DNA from 4 places in the Streptomyces sp. DF42 genome. Region 1 is predicted to be linked to each of the others. Evidence: riboswitches for the same ligand, from Rfam matches in the RefSeq annotation. Region 1 holds a riboswitch; each other region holds the start of a gene.
What was found. A riboswitch is a leader RNA that binds a small molecule or an ion and turns the genes downstream of it on or off. The one in region 1 is predicted to bind cobalamin.
Positions count from the first base shown of each region.

Region 1 (3,620 bases):
TGTCCAGGAGTGACATTTGCTGCCAGCTCCTGGAACTGCGCGCATCCCGAACGGTGTTGGATGCGCTGGTCTCCCGCGTTCGCTGTGTCCCCGTCCGGCTGCGTGCATCGTGTGCACGCTCCGTGACGGGTGGGCGGGTTCCCTCATGCCCTCGTGCGCCTGGTCCGGCCTGGGCGGTCCGATGCCCCACAGCATCGCTCTGGTGCTGCGGGGGCGGTGCCGTCCGTCGCCGGATCGGGTGCCCGAGGGCGCGTCGCCCGATCGCGACGCTCGCGGCGTCGTGCCGGGACATCTTGCGAGTCTTGCCGGCCAGGGGCTTACGCCAATGCTGGTCGCCCCACATCGACGTGTACGCCGGGTCGACCGCGACGATCGACAGGCCGTGCTCGGCGGCCATGGACACCAGACGGGCCTTGAGCTTGCCTGTCGGGATGCCGGAGATGAGCTGCCGGAACCGCTTCTTGCGGCCGTGCTTCTCGCGGGTCTTCTCGGCGGTGAAGTCCAGGTTCTCGAGTTGTCCTTCCGCCACTGCTCGAAGCCGGTCGAGTGGTGCTCGATGAGGATGTACAGGCCCTCCATGCACCAGGCGAGCACCGTGAGCGCGGCGAGCAGCCAGACGGCCCTGGTGAGGTTCGTGTACGAGAGCCACCGGCGCCACTTCCTGGGGCGGGGGGTGCCCCGGGTCGCCTCCAGACGGATCGTCAGGGAGTGCCAGTGGCCGAGAAGGGCCCGCCTCGCCCGGTCCGCCGCCCGTCTCAGATCCAGCGTCGCCATCGGTGCGTCGCGCGGTCGCTCACTGCCGGGCGGGTGCCGGACGACCTTCGTCATCGTGCGTACTCCCTCCGAGAGTTCTCAGGACGGAGGACCACGCGGGCGCCGACATCTACCTCCATGGAATCACTCCCAGGAGACCCCGCAACTCAGCCGCCGTGACGGGAAGCCGATGCGGGGCCACGACCGCACGCCGATCACCTACGAGTTGACGCCCTGACACGCTCCGAAGTCGCCGCGACACAACATATGGGGCTGCTCATCCCACCCGACACAAGATGTATGCTCATGCTCGCTGTCGTCGCAGGGGAATCCGGTGCGAATCCGGAACTGTCCCGCAACGGTGTACTCATGCGTGTTCGCACATGTATGGGCGTCAGTCCGAGGACCTGCCGACAGTGCGCCCGGCCGAACCGTCCGGGTGCTCAGACGTCCGGGCCTCGTGGAATGGGCCGGTGGACGCGACGCCGTGCGCGCTCGTGCTTCCCCCTGCCTCCGCAAGGCCCCGTGCCGAGCGAGGGAGAGCCCCACGTGACCATCGCGCCAGCCGAACCGGCTTCAGCGACACCGTCCGCGACACCGGCGACACCGGACGGCCCGGGAACCGCGCTGCTGCGGACCCTGACCGAGCTGACCGCCGGCCTCCCCGGAGCCGACCCCGGCCGGGTCGCCGTCGCCGCGCTGCGCGGCCGCTCGGCGCAGGCGGACGAGACGGAGCTGCGCGAGCTGGCCACGGAGGCGGCCGCCGGGCTCATCTCGGAGGACCCCGTGTACTCGCGGCTGGCCGCGCGTCTGCTCACCATCAGCATCGCCGCCGAGGCCGCCTCGCAGGGCGTCACCTCCTTCACCGAGTCGGTCGCCGTGGGCCACCGGGAAGGGCTCGTCGCCGACCGCACCGCGGAGTTCGTCCGCCTCCACGCCGCGCGCCTCGACGCGCTCGTCGACCCCGAGGCGGACGACCGCTTCGGCTACTTCGGCCTGCGCACCCTCCACAGCCGCTACCTGCTCCGGCACCCGATCACCCGCCGGGTGATCGAGACGCCCCAGCACTTCATGCTGCGGGTCGCCGCCGGTCTCGCCGACGACACCGCGCCCGCTTCGGAAACGGGCGCCCGCCCGGTGGACGAAGTCGCCGCGCTCTACGGCCTGATGAGCCGCCTCGACTACCTTCCCTCCTCCCCCACCCTCTTCAACTCCGGCACCCGGCACCCCCAGATGTCGTCCTGCTACCTCCTCGACTCCCCGCTCGACGAGCTGGACTCCATCTACGACCGCTACCACCAGGTCGCCCGCCTCTCCAAGCACGCCGGCGGAATCGGCCTCGCCTACTCCCGTGTCCGCAGCCGCGGTTCACTGATCCGCGGCACCAACGGGCACTCCAACGGCATCGTCCCGTTCCTGAAGACCCTCGACGCCTCGGTCGCCGCCGTGAACCAGGGCGGCCGGCGCAAGGGCGCGGCCGCCGTCTACCTGGAGACCTGGCACTCCGACATCGAGGAGTTCCTGGAGCTGCGCGACAACACCGGCGAGGACGCCCGCCGTACGCACAACCTGAACCTCGCGCACTGGATCCCCGACGAGTTCATGCGCCGGGTGAACGCCGACGAGCCGTGGAGCCTGTTCTCCCCCGCCGACGTGCCCGAGCTGGTCGACCTGTGGGGTGCGGAGTTCGACGCCGCGTACCGCAGGGCGGAGGCGGCGGGGCTCGCCCGCAGGACCATCCCGGCCCGGGAACTCTACGGCCGCATGATGCGCACCCTGGCCCAGACCGGCAACGGCTGGATGACCTTCAAGGACGCCTCCAACCGCACCGCCAACCAGACGGCCGAGCCGGGCCACGTCGTCCACTCCTCCAACCTCTGCACGGAGATCCTGGAGGTCACCGACGACGGCGAGACGGCGGTGTGCAACCTGGGTTCGGTGAACCTGGCGGCGTTCGTGGCCGGCCAGGACATCGACTGGGAACGGCTCGACGAGACCGTCCGCACGGCCGTCACCTTCCTCGACCGCGTGGTCGACATCAACTTCTACCCCACCGAGCAGGCCGGCCGGTCGAACGCGCGCTGGCGCCCCGTCGGCCTCGGCGCCATGGGCCTGCAGGACGTCTTCTTCAAGCTGCGCCTGCCCTTCGACTCGCCCGAGGCCCGCCGGCTCTCCACCCGCATCGCCGAGCGCATCATGCTCGCCGCGTACGAGGCCTCCGCCGACCTCGCCGAGCGCAACGGCCCGCTGCCGGCCTGGGAGAAGACCCGTACGGCCAGGGGAGTTCTGCACCCCGACCACTACGACACGCAGCACGCCTGGCCCAAGCGCTGGGCCGCCCTGCGCGAGCGCATCGCGAAGGTCGGCCTGCGCAACTCCCTCCTCCTCGCGATCGCCCCCACCGCCACCATCGCCTCGATCGCGGGCGTGTACGAGTGCATCGAGCCGCAGGTGTCGAACCTCTTCAAGCGCGAGACACTGTCCGGCGAGTTCCTGCAGGTGAACTCGTACCTGGTGAACGACCTGAAGGAACTCGGCGTCTGGGACGCCCGCACCCGCGAGGCCCTGCGCGAGGCCAACGGCTCGGTACAGGACTTCGCCTGGATCCCGGACGAGGTGCGGGCGCTGTACCGCACGGCGTGGGAGCTCCCGCAGCGCGGCCTGATCGACATGGCCGCGGCCCGCACCCCGTACCTGGACCAGTCCCAGTCCCTGAACCTGTTCCTGGAGACGCCGACCATCGGCAAGCTCTCCTCGATGTACGCGTACGCCTGGAAGCAGGGCCTGAAGACGACGTACTACCTGCGCTCCCGCCCGGCGACGAGGATCGCCCGCGCGGCCCGAGCCACCCTCCCCGTACAGCAGTC
Region 1 covers NZ_CM177859.1:6,447,188-6,450,807, reverse strand. The annotation lists partial or broken gene ACYUED_RS29735 (transposase family protein) at 1-514, opposite strand, end outside; cobalamin riboswitch at 1,054-1,182, shown strand; gene ACYUED_RS29730 (ribonucleoside-diphosphate reductase subunit alpha) at 1,303-3,620, shown strand, end outside.

Region 2 (3,620 bases), 780 kb from region 1:
GACGGTCCGAGCCGTCCGACCGCCAGACCTGCCTGACCACGACGTCCGGGCCGGCCCACAGGGGCCGGCCCGGACGTCGTTCGCCTGCGGGCCGTCGTTCGCCTACGAGCTCGGGCCCGGCTTGACGGTCTTCATCGTGAAGTGCGAGATGACGTTCCTGATCCGGGGAATGGTCATGACCCGCCGGCTCAGAAACGTCTCTCAGGCGGGCAGATCGGCGACGGCCACGCGTGCGGACTGGTCGGGGCTGCCGAACAGCCTCCGCAACTCCCGTACTTCCTCCGCCTGCGCCAGGGCCTCCTAGAAGCGCTCGACCATCTCCGCGTCCTGCGCCTCAAGACCGAGGTCGATCAGCACGTCGAAGGAACGGCCCACGGAAGCCGGATCGATCACCGCCCGGTAGCCCCGGATGGCGTTGCTCGCCTTCGCGTTCGGATGTCCGAAGAACGTGAGAGGGCCCCCGGATGGTTCCGTGGGCCCTCTCACCTGTTCGATGCGTGGTCAGCTGGGAGCGGCGACCGTCGCCTTCGCGGCCGCCGACACGGGCTTCGGGTTCAGCAACCGCTCGGCCAGCTCGCCGAAGACGAGTGCGAAGCTGCCCCAGAGGGTGGCCTGGATGGCCAGGGCGGCGAGTCGGAACCGCCACAGCACGGTGGCCGGGAAGTCCTTCGGCACCTCGTTGACGACGGGCAGGAACTCGTACGCCAGGCCGATCACGACGGCGAACGCGGCAACCGCGACCATCGTCGCCCACCAGGTGCCCAGGTTCGGCTGGAGCCGCTTGCCGAGGATGGTGGCTGCGATCGCAAGGAGCACGCTGAGCAGCATCATCAGGAAGTACAGGGTGGTCCGCTTGCCGATGGTGTCGGGCTCGCCGACCGACGGCGGATTGGCCGGGTACTTCAGGAACGGCACCACGTACACCGCCAGCAGCGCGCAGCCGGACAGCAGCAGCGCGGTCGCCCGCGGCGAGAAGCGGCCGACGCGGCCGAGGGCGAAGCAGTAGGCGAGCGCGGCGATGCCGCCGAACGCGACCCCGTAGAGCAGAACGCCGGTGGCGAGACCGGCGGTTGACTGCAGGGAGCGGGAGACGACTTCCATCTCGTGCTCGTGGGAGTGCGCCTCCTCGAAGCCGATCGCCTTGTCTACATACGGTTCACCGAGCAGATAGGCGGCGACCAGGGCGAGGACTCCGGCGGCGAGGCCGGCGAGCATGCCCCGCACCAGGAGGTTTCTTACCGTCGTGGAGTTCATGGGTGTGCGGCGTCCCTCGTATCAGTGGCAGGGGAAGCCGAGCAGGTGGCGGGCATCGTGTACCCACTCATGGACGTCCGTGCCGCTGAACACGGAGGTGGCGCCCTGTTCGGCGCCGACGAAGTAGAGCAGGACCAGCATCAGGACGCCGACGAAGACGGCCCAGGGGGCTATGTCCTTCAGCGGCAGCTTGGCGGGTACGACGGGGGTGGTGACTGTCGGCTGGGCGACATGCTGCGCCATGGCAGGGCCTCCTCGGGAGCTCGCGTCCCATCTCGGTGGTGCACATGACGACGGCTACGGGTCTGACTCGCCACCACCCCCCTCGGGGCGGCGGCACACAGTGGCGCGACCGTGCCGGACTCTCACCGGCTTCCGTCTTGCCGTCGTCGATATCAGACCGACGGTACCGTGTGTCGCGAACCTGGCCAATACCGCACCACCTGGAGTGATCTCCCTCTCTCCCGTCAAGTGGCCCCTCTCATCCGGGGGGTGGGGGCGTCGGCGGGCTTGGGGCCGTGTGACCTCCAGCCGGCATCCCCACCTTTGCGTGCCCTCGGTCAGGCGCCGGCCACACCGTCCGGCTTGGCCGCCTTCGCGGGCGTTGCCAGTTGCGGCCGGGGTGCAGGCGGGCAGGCGGGCAGCCCATGACTCCCATTCAGGTGATGGTCGGCGCCCCCGGCAGGCGCCGACCATCACATCAAGCCGCTCTGGCGGCCTGACTCTCGGCTTCCGGCAGCAGGCTCTCCATGGTTGCCCGGGCGCGGGCCACCCCGGAGCCTCACCCGCCCGGGCGCCGGCCGAGCCGTCCGGTCCCACTGACCGCGAGCACGACCAGCGCCAGCACCTGTACGGTCACGACCACCCCGATCAGGGCCGGGATCGACGCGCCGTACAGGGCTCCGGTGATCGTGCCGCCCGCCAGACTCGCTGCGCCGACCACCCCCGCGAAGACTCCGTACGCGGTCGCGCGCCGCCCTGACGGCACGAGGTCGGCGACCGTGGCGCGCAGCGTGGACTCCTGGATGCCCATGGCCGCGCCCCACACCAGGGAGCCGATCACGGCCACCGCCACCGTGTTCGTGAACGCCAGCATCGGGACGGCGGCGGTCAGCACCGGCAGGGCGACCAGCACCCGCGGCCCGACACGGTCGTACAGCCAGCCGGTCGCCAGTGCGGCGAGAGCGTCGACGACCATGGCGGCGGCGTACAGGACCGGCACCCATGCCGTCGTCATGAGGTGGCGTTGGACGAGGTGGTAGGAGAGCACGCCGAAGGTGGTGAAGCCCGCGGTGGTGGCGGCGGTGAACGTCGCGTACGTCCAGAACGCGCGCGGCAGGCGGCCGTCCGGCGCGGGTGCGTTCGCGGGAGGGGTTGCCTCCCGCTCGTACGCCTCCGGATCGGGCACGCGCGCCCGCAGCCAGACCAGCAGCCCGAGTACCGCGACGCCCGGGGCGGCGAGCACCCCGAGGGCCGGTCCGTAGTCGCCGCCGGTCAGCGCGAGCATGCCGGCCACGACGAGCGGGCCGATGAGTGCGCCGACCTGGTCCATCGCCTCGTGCACGGCGAAGCCGCGCCCCCGCCCGGTCGCTGCTGTGGCATGCGACAGCAGGGTGTCCTTCGCGGGTGAGCGGACCGCCTTGCCGACCCGTTCGGCGATCACCAGCACGCAGGCCACCCACAGGGTTCCCACGACGCCCAGCAGCGGTACGGAGAACACTGTCAGCGCGTATCCGGCGATCGCCAGCCCCCAGAAGCGTCGGGTGCGGTCCGCCAACGGCCCCGAGACCAGCCGCAGTCCGAGCGCCGCCGCCTCTCCGGCGCCCGTGACCACACCCACCACCAGGGCCGACGCGCCCAGCGAGGCGAGCAGTGGTCCGGTGATCGAGCGGGCGCCCTCGTACACGAAGTCCGCGAGCAGGCTGACCGTGCCGAACCACACCACGAACCGCCAGGGCCGCATCCGGGCCGGTGACGCCGGGACTGCCTGGGACTGCGGAGCTGTCATGGACGTGGATTCCCTCCTCGATCCCCTCCTCGGTGACGCCGCCGGTCCTCGGCGTCCGTGCCGCCCATCATCCACCGACGCGATTGCCGACGGCAGTCATGCGCCTGCCCGATCGGCGAGCGGGGCTCAGGCGGAGGCGGGGCACCGAGGCCGGAATCGACAGCAGCAGGCCGGCAAGCCGCCGATCTCTCGCCCGATCCACACCCCGTACACGAAGTGACAGGTTCTGGTCAAAGACTGTCCAAGTTTCGGACACGCCGTCCCGCCCGTGATCAGGTCCCAGCGACGGCCGTACGCATGCCCGTTTGGGAGGATCTGGTGTCAGCACCAACCCGCAAGAGACGATGGCTCACGAGCT
Region 2 covers NZ_CM177859.1:7,223,966-7,227,585, reverse strand. The annotation lists gene ACYUED_RS33135 (hypothetical protein) at 301-486, opposite strand; gene ACYUED_RS33130 (CbtA family protein) at 502-1,254, opposite strand; gene ACYUED_RS33125 (CbtB domain-containing protein) at 1,276-1,497, opposite strand; cobalamin riboswitch at 1,532-1,683, opposite strand; gene ACYUED_RS33120 (MFS transporter) at 2,036-3,262, opposite strand; gene ACYUED_RS33115 (WD40/YVTN/BNR-like repeat-containing protein) at 3,581-3,620, shown strand, end outside.
Region 2: linked by a shared signal. The riboswitch ahead of ACYUED_RS33125 (CbtB domain-containing protein) and the one ahead of ACYUED_RS29730 (ribonucleoside-diphosphate reductase subunit alpha) in region 1 are both predicted to bind cobalamin.

Region 3 (3,620 bases), 4.2 Mb from region 1:
TCAGCAAGGAGCTGAAGCAGCTCACCGGCCGTCGCCCGGTGATCTACACGACCGCCCGCTGGTGGAACACGTGCACCGGCGGCAGCCGCGCCTTCGCCTCCGACCACGCGCTGTGGATCGCCCGCCACGACTCGGCGGACGCGGGATCACTGCCGGCCGGATGGTCGTTCTGGACCTTCTGGCAGTACGACAACAGCGGCGGCCTGCCGGGTGACCAGAATCTCTTCAACGGCTCCCAGACGCAGCTGAGGAAGTTCGCCCGGGGCCACTGACCAAGGGACAGAAAGGGACGAGAGGGTCGCCGGGATCGAACGGTACGGCGACCCCCTCATCCGGACACTCCAGAGACCGCCCCAGTTCATCTTCCGTTCACTCAGGTTTCCTACGGTCAACCGACCGACGACTTCGAACGATTGCCTGGGTAAATGGAAAGCTTCTCGCTGATCCTCGCGATTGTGGTGGTAACCGCACTCGCGTTTGATTTCACGAACGGTTTCCACGACACCGCCAACGCGATGGCCACCACCATCTCGACCGGCGCGCTCAAGCCCAAGGTCGCGGTGGCCATGTCCGCCGTGCTGAACCTTGTTGGCGCCTTTCTCTCGGTGGAGGTCGCCAACACGATCTCCAAAGGTCTCGTCGACGAGACCGGCATACGTCCCGAGGTCATATTCGCTGCGCTGGTCGGCGCGATCCTCTGGAACCTGCTGACCTGGCTGGTCGGGCTCCCCTCCAGCTCCTCGCACGCCCTGATGGGCGGCCTGATCGGCGCCACCGTCGCCTCGGCGGGCACGGGCGCCGTGCACGGCGACGTGCTCGTCACCAAGGTGCTCATCCCCGCGCTCGCCGCCCCGATCGTGGCGGGCCTCGCGGCGATGCTCGCGACCCGGCTGTCGTACACCCTGGGCAAGAAGGCCGACGGCAAGGCCGCCGCGAAGGGCTACCGGGCCGGGCAGATCGCCTCCGCGGGCCTGGTCTCGCTGGCCCACGGCACCAACGACGCACAGAAGACGATGGGCATCATCACCCTCGCCCTGGTCGCCGGCGGCGCCGTCGCCCCCGACTCCGACCCGCCCACCTGGGTCATCCTCTCCACGGGGCTCGCCATCGCGCTCGGCACCTACCTCGGCGGCTGGCGGATCATCCGCACCATGGGCAAGGGCCTGACCGAACTCCAGCCGCAGCAGGGCTTCGCCGCCCAGACCAGCGCGGCCACGGCGATCCTGGCCTCCTCGCACCTCGGCTTCTCCCTGTCCACCACGCACGTCGTCTCCGGTTCGGTGATGGGTGCGGGCCTCGGCCGCAAGGGCGGCGTGGTCCGCTGGTCGACGGCGACCCGGATGCTCGTGGCCTGGTGCCTGACGCTGCCGGCCGCGGCCCTGGTGGGCGCGCTGGCCGAGTCGGTCACGGATCTCGGCGCCTGGGGCACGGCCGCCGTCGCCGTCTTCCTGATCGCCTCCAGCGCGGCCATCTGGAAGCTCTCCCGGCGCGAGGTCGTCGACGCGACGAACGTCAACGAGGCCGAGGAGCCGGCCGGTGTGGTGACCACGGCGATCGCCGCGGTGGCCCCGCCCCCGGCGGGCACGGTGACCGAGGGCCTGACGGCCACGATCCCCGCCCCGGCCACGACCGCCACGACCGCCCCCGACCCCGCGATCCCGCCGGCCGCGGCCGTCTGAGCCCGCGCACCCGGCACGAAGGAAGAGAAGCAGCATGAAGATCGACTGGGCAGCTCTGGGCTCCGTCTTCGGCGTCAGCCTCGCGGTCACCGTGGGCCTCGTGGCCGTGTTCACCCTCGGCATCGTGGGCCTGTCACGCCGCGAACGCGCCGCTGTGCAGGGCGACTCGGCCGCGGTCGCGGTCACGGCCGCCTACGTGTGCTTCGCGGCGTGCGCGGCGGCGGTGGCGTACGGGATCTATCTGGTGGTGGCCAAGGCCTGAGGCCTTGGACCCCTTGGGTGCCGGGACGGCGATCCGTCCCGGCACCCCGCGTTTGCATGACCCCGGCGACCTCTTGGATGTGGGCCTGCGCACACTCCTCCGTCCCAGGTCAACAGCAAGTTGACTGCCCTTCCGGGCCCGTGGTGGACTGCCGGAGCCATGTACGACGGCGCGAGAGGAAGCCGGTGGAAGTCCGGCGCGGTCCCGCCACTGTCACCGGGGTAGGTAGTCCCGGAAGCCAGGAACTCTCACCGTCGGTCTCGTCGAACCAGGGCGTGGACACCCTGAGTGAGGACAAATCGCCATGCGCGGCTGCCGTTTGAGAGGCACCGACCCAGTGCCGCGACAGGCGACGTTCGCCCCGTCGCGACGCCCGGCACACTCCCCCACCGCCTCAAGGGCGTGGGAGGTGCCCCCACTCACCGCACCGGCCGAAAGCCCGAGTACGTCCCGTACGAGGACTTCCGGCCGACATGCCGAGAGCACGCACCGGACGCCGCTCGTCGACGGGCAGACGTTGCCTGCCGCGGCACTGGCCCGAGCCCTACCCGACCCGGCGATCGGCTGAGCCCCGTGCGTGCCGACCGCGTCTTCGCGTACGGCGCCGCCGCCGGCCTTCTCGGTGACCTTCTGCTCGGCGATCCGCGCCGTGGGCATCCGGTCGCCGCGTTCGGGCGGGCCGCCGGTGCCGTGGAACGGGTGTTGTGGCGTGACCACCGCGGGTGGGGCGCGTTGCATGCCCTCGTGTGCGCCGGTGGAGCCGTCGGGATCGGGGCGGTCGCCGTCTCCGCCGTACGACGCTCCCCCGCCGCCTCCGTCGCGGTGACCGCCACCGCCACATGGGCCGTCGTCGGGGGGACTTCACTCGCTCGTGAGGCCCGGAGCATCGGGCGCGCGCTGGAGTCGGGTGACGTCGAGGCCGCCAGGGCCCGGCTGCCGCACCTGTGCGGGCGGGATCCGCAGGCTCTGGACGCCGACGGGATCGCGCGGGCCGTCGTCGAGTCCGTCGCGGAGAACACCTCCGACGCGGTGGTGGGCGCCCTGGTGTGGGGGGCCGTCGGCGGGGTGCCGGGGCTGCTCGGGTTCCGGGCCGTCAACACCCTGGACGCCATGGTCGGGCACAGGTCGCCCACGTACCGGCGCTACGGGTGGGCTTCCGCGCGGCTGGACGACGTGGCGGGCTGGCCGGGGGCCAGACTGACCGCCGTACTGGCGACGGTCGCCGGCGGTGACCCGCGTGGTGCGGTACGGGCCTGGCGTGCCGACGCCGGCGCCCATCCGAGCCCCAACGCCGGTCCCGTGGAGGCCTCGTTCGCCGGGGCGCTCGGGGTACGACTCGGCGGGACCCTGTCGTACGGGGGGCGGGTGGAGCACCGGCCGGTCCTGAACCGGGAAGGCCGCGCCGTCGCCGTGCCCGACATCGAGCGGGCCGTACGGCTCTCGCGGCGCGTCGGAATGCTCGCGCTCGGCGTCAGTGTCGCCGCGCGCCTCATGGTGAAGGGACTCGGGAAATGAGCGGTGGTCTACTCGTCGCCGGTACCACCTCCGACGCCGGCAAGAGCGTCGTCACCGCCGGGATCTGTCGTTGGCTGGTGCGGCAGGGCGTCAAGGTCGCGCCCTTCAAGGCGCAGAACATGTCGCTCAACTCGTTCGTCACCCGGGAGGGCGCCGAGATCGGG
Region 3 covers NZ_CM177859.1:2,221,768-2,225,387, forward strand. The annotation lists gene ACYUED_RS10135 (lysozyme) at 1-272, shown strand, start outside; gene ACYUED_RS10140 (inorganic phosphate transporter) at 426-1,679, shown strand; gene ACYUED_RS10145 (hypothetical protein) at 1,714-1,941, shown strand; cobalamin riboswitch at 2,069-2,208, shown strand; gene ACYUED_RS10150 (cobalamin biosynthesis protein) at 2,515-3,456, shown strand; gene ACYUED_RS10155 (cobyric acid synthase) at 3,453-3,620, shown strand, end outside.
Region 3: linked by a shared signal. The riboswitch ahead of ACYUED_RS10150 (cobalamin biosynthesis protein) and the one ahead of ACYUED_RS29730 (ribonucleoside-diphosphate reductase subunit alpha) in region 1 are both predicted to bind cobalamin.

Region 4 (3,620 bases), 1.3 Mb from region 1:
CCGTCATCGACAGCTACCGGTACGTCGCCGCTCGCCCGCGCCTGTCCGACGTGCCGGACTGGCAGTTGGCCGTCGAGCTGTCCCAGCCGTGCGACCTGCCCGGCTTCGACGACGGCGTCGCGCTGCTGGACCTCCTGGCGGCACTCCCCGAGGAGCGCCGCGAGGCGTTCATCCTCACGCAGATGGTCGGCCTGCCCTACGCGGAGGCCGCCGAGGTCAGCGACTGCCCGATCGGCACGGTCCGCTCCCGCGTGGCCCGTGCCAGGGCCAGCCTGATGGACCTGCTGGAGGAAGCGGAGGAGCCCGCCGAGCTGGCGGTGGTCTAAGCCGCTTCCTACCGGGGTGTTGGGGCGGTCCGTCCCGACACTCTCGGCAGCACCTCATTCGGGGCGGTGGAGAAGGGGGTCTTGGCGCCCATGCAGTCGGTGACGGATCACGGTGTCCAGCCCGGCCTCTTCGAGTACTCGGGCGGCGACCGAGTCGCCGACGCCCGTCTAAACGATCGCCTCCCGCAGCCGCCCGTGGTCGAGATCCACGCCGTGCACGGTGCCCGGTTTGCGGCCGACTTCGACCACGACCTCGCTCACCCCCAGCACCTCGGAGACCTCTTCCCTGATGGTTGCAGCGCAGTGCTCGCAGCTCATTCCGATGACGCTGTACTGCTTCTGGGCCATGGCACAACTCCTGGATGCCGGTGAGGCTTTGGGGAGGCTTACCGATGCGCAGGGGCGGTGTTACGTGGGGCCTCGTCGCTACATGAGTCGGAGAGACGGAGCTCGAAGACAGGTGGAGGAGGAGGCGGCCGGAATGGCGACCCGCCGATACGACGTCGAAAGGGTCCACCTGGAGTGGCCTGGCAACCCCGGCCCGGGCCGTTCAGGCACCTCCGCAGGCGGCCCGCGAGCCCTCTGAGGTGGCCCCGTTCCGGGCGCATGGCCTGGGCGGGATCCGATGACAGCGGGCCAGCCGGAAGGCCGTCGAGGCTTAGCCGCCCTCGGCCATGCAGTGTTTCAGCAGGTCGGCGGCGATCGGGTCGACGATCCGGTAGCGGACCACCCGCCCGTTTTTCTCGCCAGCGACGATGCCGGCGGCGCGCAGGAGCCGCAGGGCCTGGGAGACGGCGGGGTCGTTCATGCCGGTCGCGATCGCGAGGTCCGAGACGGCGAGAGGGCCCGTCTGACGCAGAGCTATCAGGAGAGCGAGGCGTCCGGGGTCGGCGAGCAGGGAGAACCGCTCAGCCCAGGCGCGGACGTGGTCGGGCTCACCGATGGCGGCAATGGCGTCGCAGACACGGTGCCCGTCGATGGTGCGACGGTCGGCGCGTTCGGCGGGGACGAGATGCATGAGGGCATCCTCGCAGGTAGCCGATGTGATCTTGAATACCTGCGTTAATGCGCAGCTATGCAGGCGTGAGTGGTCGCCAGTACGGTGGGCGGGCCGTGGTGTTCGGGAAGACCGGTGACAGTCCTTCGCCAATCGGGGGATTCAGGCCGGCGCGGCCCTCGCCACTGTGATCGGGGAGTTTCCGTCCCAGTCGTGCATGGTCACTGTTCGCCGCCCGGCGAACGGGAAGGCCGGGACGGACACGCGCGCACCCGTAAGCCAGGAGACCGGCCACGGCACTTCACGAAATGATCCACGAGGTGCTGGAGCGTGACCGTATGACCCTGCCCACCGGGCCTGCCCAATTTCGCTGGCGGCGCGAGGACACCGTCCGTACCGCCGGACTGCTGGCGGTGATCGCCGCGCTGCACGTCGTGGCGTTCGGCATCCTGTTCCTTCTCGTCGTGCCGGGGCACTACGAGGTCGGTTCCAAGGCGTTCGGGATCGGCCTCGGGGTGACCGCGTACACGCTGGGCATGCGGCACGCGTTCGACGCCGATCACATCGCCGCGATCGACAACACCACGCGCAAGCTGATGGCCGACGGCAAGCGGCCGGTGTCGGTCGGCTTCTGGTTCGCGCTCGGGCATTCCAGCGTGGTGGTCGTCATGGCCGCGCTGGTCGCCGGAGGCACGCAGCTCGCCGGCACCCTGATGAACGACAACTCCCGGACCCACCAGGTGCTCGGCACCGTGGGCACCACGGTCTCCGGCAGCTTCCTGTACCTCATCGCCGCCCTCAACCTCGCCGCGCTGTTCGGCATCGTGCGCGTCTTCAGGGCGATGCGGGCCGGACGCTACGACGAGACGGAGCTGGAGGCGCACCTGGACTCGCGCGGCTTCATGAACCGCCTCCTGGGCCGTCTCACCAAGTCCATCCGTCGACCCGGCCAGATGTTCCCTCTCGGCTTCCTGTTCGGGATCGGTTTCGACACCACGACCGAGGTCCTGCTTCTCGCCCTGGCCGGCAACGGCGCAGCCGCCGGGCTGCCGTGGTACGCGATCCTGTGCCTGCCCCTCCTCTTCGCGGCGGGCATGAGCCTGTTCGACACGCTCGACGGCACCTTCATGAACTTCGCCTACCAGTGGGCGTTCTCCAACCCGGTGCGCAAGGTGTTCTACAACCTCACCATCACCGGCCTGTCCATCGCGGTGGCCTTCTTCGTCGGCACGATCGAACTGGTCGGGGTGCTGCACGAGAAGCTCGATCTGCGCGACGCGGTGACCGGCTGGATCGCCGGCCTGGACCTGGACAACGTCGGTTACATCATCGTCGGCCTGTTCCTGGTCGTGTGGGCGGCGGCGCTGGCGTACTGGCGCCTGGCCAAGGTGGAGCAGAAGTGGGCCGCCCGTCTCGCCGAGGGCGGCTGACACTCGACGCGTGTTCCACTGTCGGGCCGCGTGTCCGCGTCGGCGAGGAGCGGGAACACCCTGCGGAGGAGTGGCTTCCCCGGGCAGGGCGCGGTGGTAGCGCTCGTGCCCAGGTGAGGAGTGGGTCCCCGGCGGTACGCAGGCCGCCGGGTTCGAGCCGGGCTCGCTGCCGGGTCCTTGCTGGGCGTCCGGGAGCGGTCGCTCGTGGCCATGCAGAGTTCTGCGGCCCGGGGTCGCGTTCGTAGCGGGCGATGAGCCGTGGCTGGGGCGGGAACTACGCGACCGGTGCGACCGACTAATATAGGGCAAGTCGTGCTACTGCCGAAGAGCGAGCAGGTCCCGGGCGCCTCAACCTGCGCGCCGAACATCCCGGTTGGCCTTCGGCGCCCTCCTCACGACCACCCTGACGGTCCTGCTCACCGGCTGCGGAGGAGACTCGGCCGGCCATGCATCCGCCCACAGCGGAGCCTCCGCCTCGTCCTCCGCCCACGGCATGCAGGGCATGTCCGACAAGGCGATGGGGGACCCCTCAGCCACCCCCGCCTACAAGTTGCCCGGAGCGAAGGTGGTGAAGGGCACCTTCAAGATGCTCGACACCCGCCCGCCTGGCATGAACGACGTCAAGGGCACGGCCTGGCTCGCCCAGGGCACCAAGGGCACCACCGTCACCGTCTCCCTGACCGGCCTCAAAAGCGGGGCACGTCTACATGGCCCATCTGCACGCCCAGCACTGCTCAGCGGACAACGGCGGGAGCCACTTCCAGTTCGACAAGGGCGGCCCGACCATGCCCCCGAACGAGATCCACCTGATGTTCACCGCCGACAAGTCCGGTATGGGCATGACCACGGTGACCAACTCCCGCAAGA
Region 4 covers NZ_CM177859.1:7,774,956-7,778,575, forward strand. The annotation lists gene ACYUED_RS35605 (sigma-70 family RNA polymerase sigma factor) at 1-326, shown strand, start outside; gene ACYUED_RS35610 (cation transporter) at 495-674, opposite strand; gene ACYUED_RS35615 (ArsR/SmtB family transcription factor) at 985-1,344, opposite strand; cobalamin riboswitch at 1,424-1,633, shown strand; gene nicT (Nickel transporter NicT) at 1,632-2,753, shown strand; gene ACYUED_RS35625 (hypothetical protein) at 3,461-3,620, shown strand, end outside.
Region 4: linked by a shared signal. The riboswitch ahead of nicT (Nickel transporter NicT) and the one ahead of ACYUED_RS29730 (ribonucleoside-diphosphate reductase subunit alpha) in region 1 are both predicted to bind cobalamin.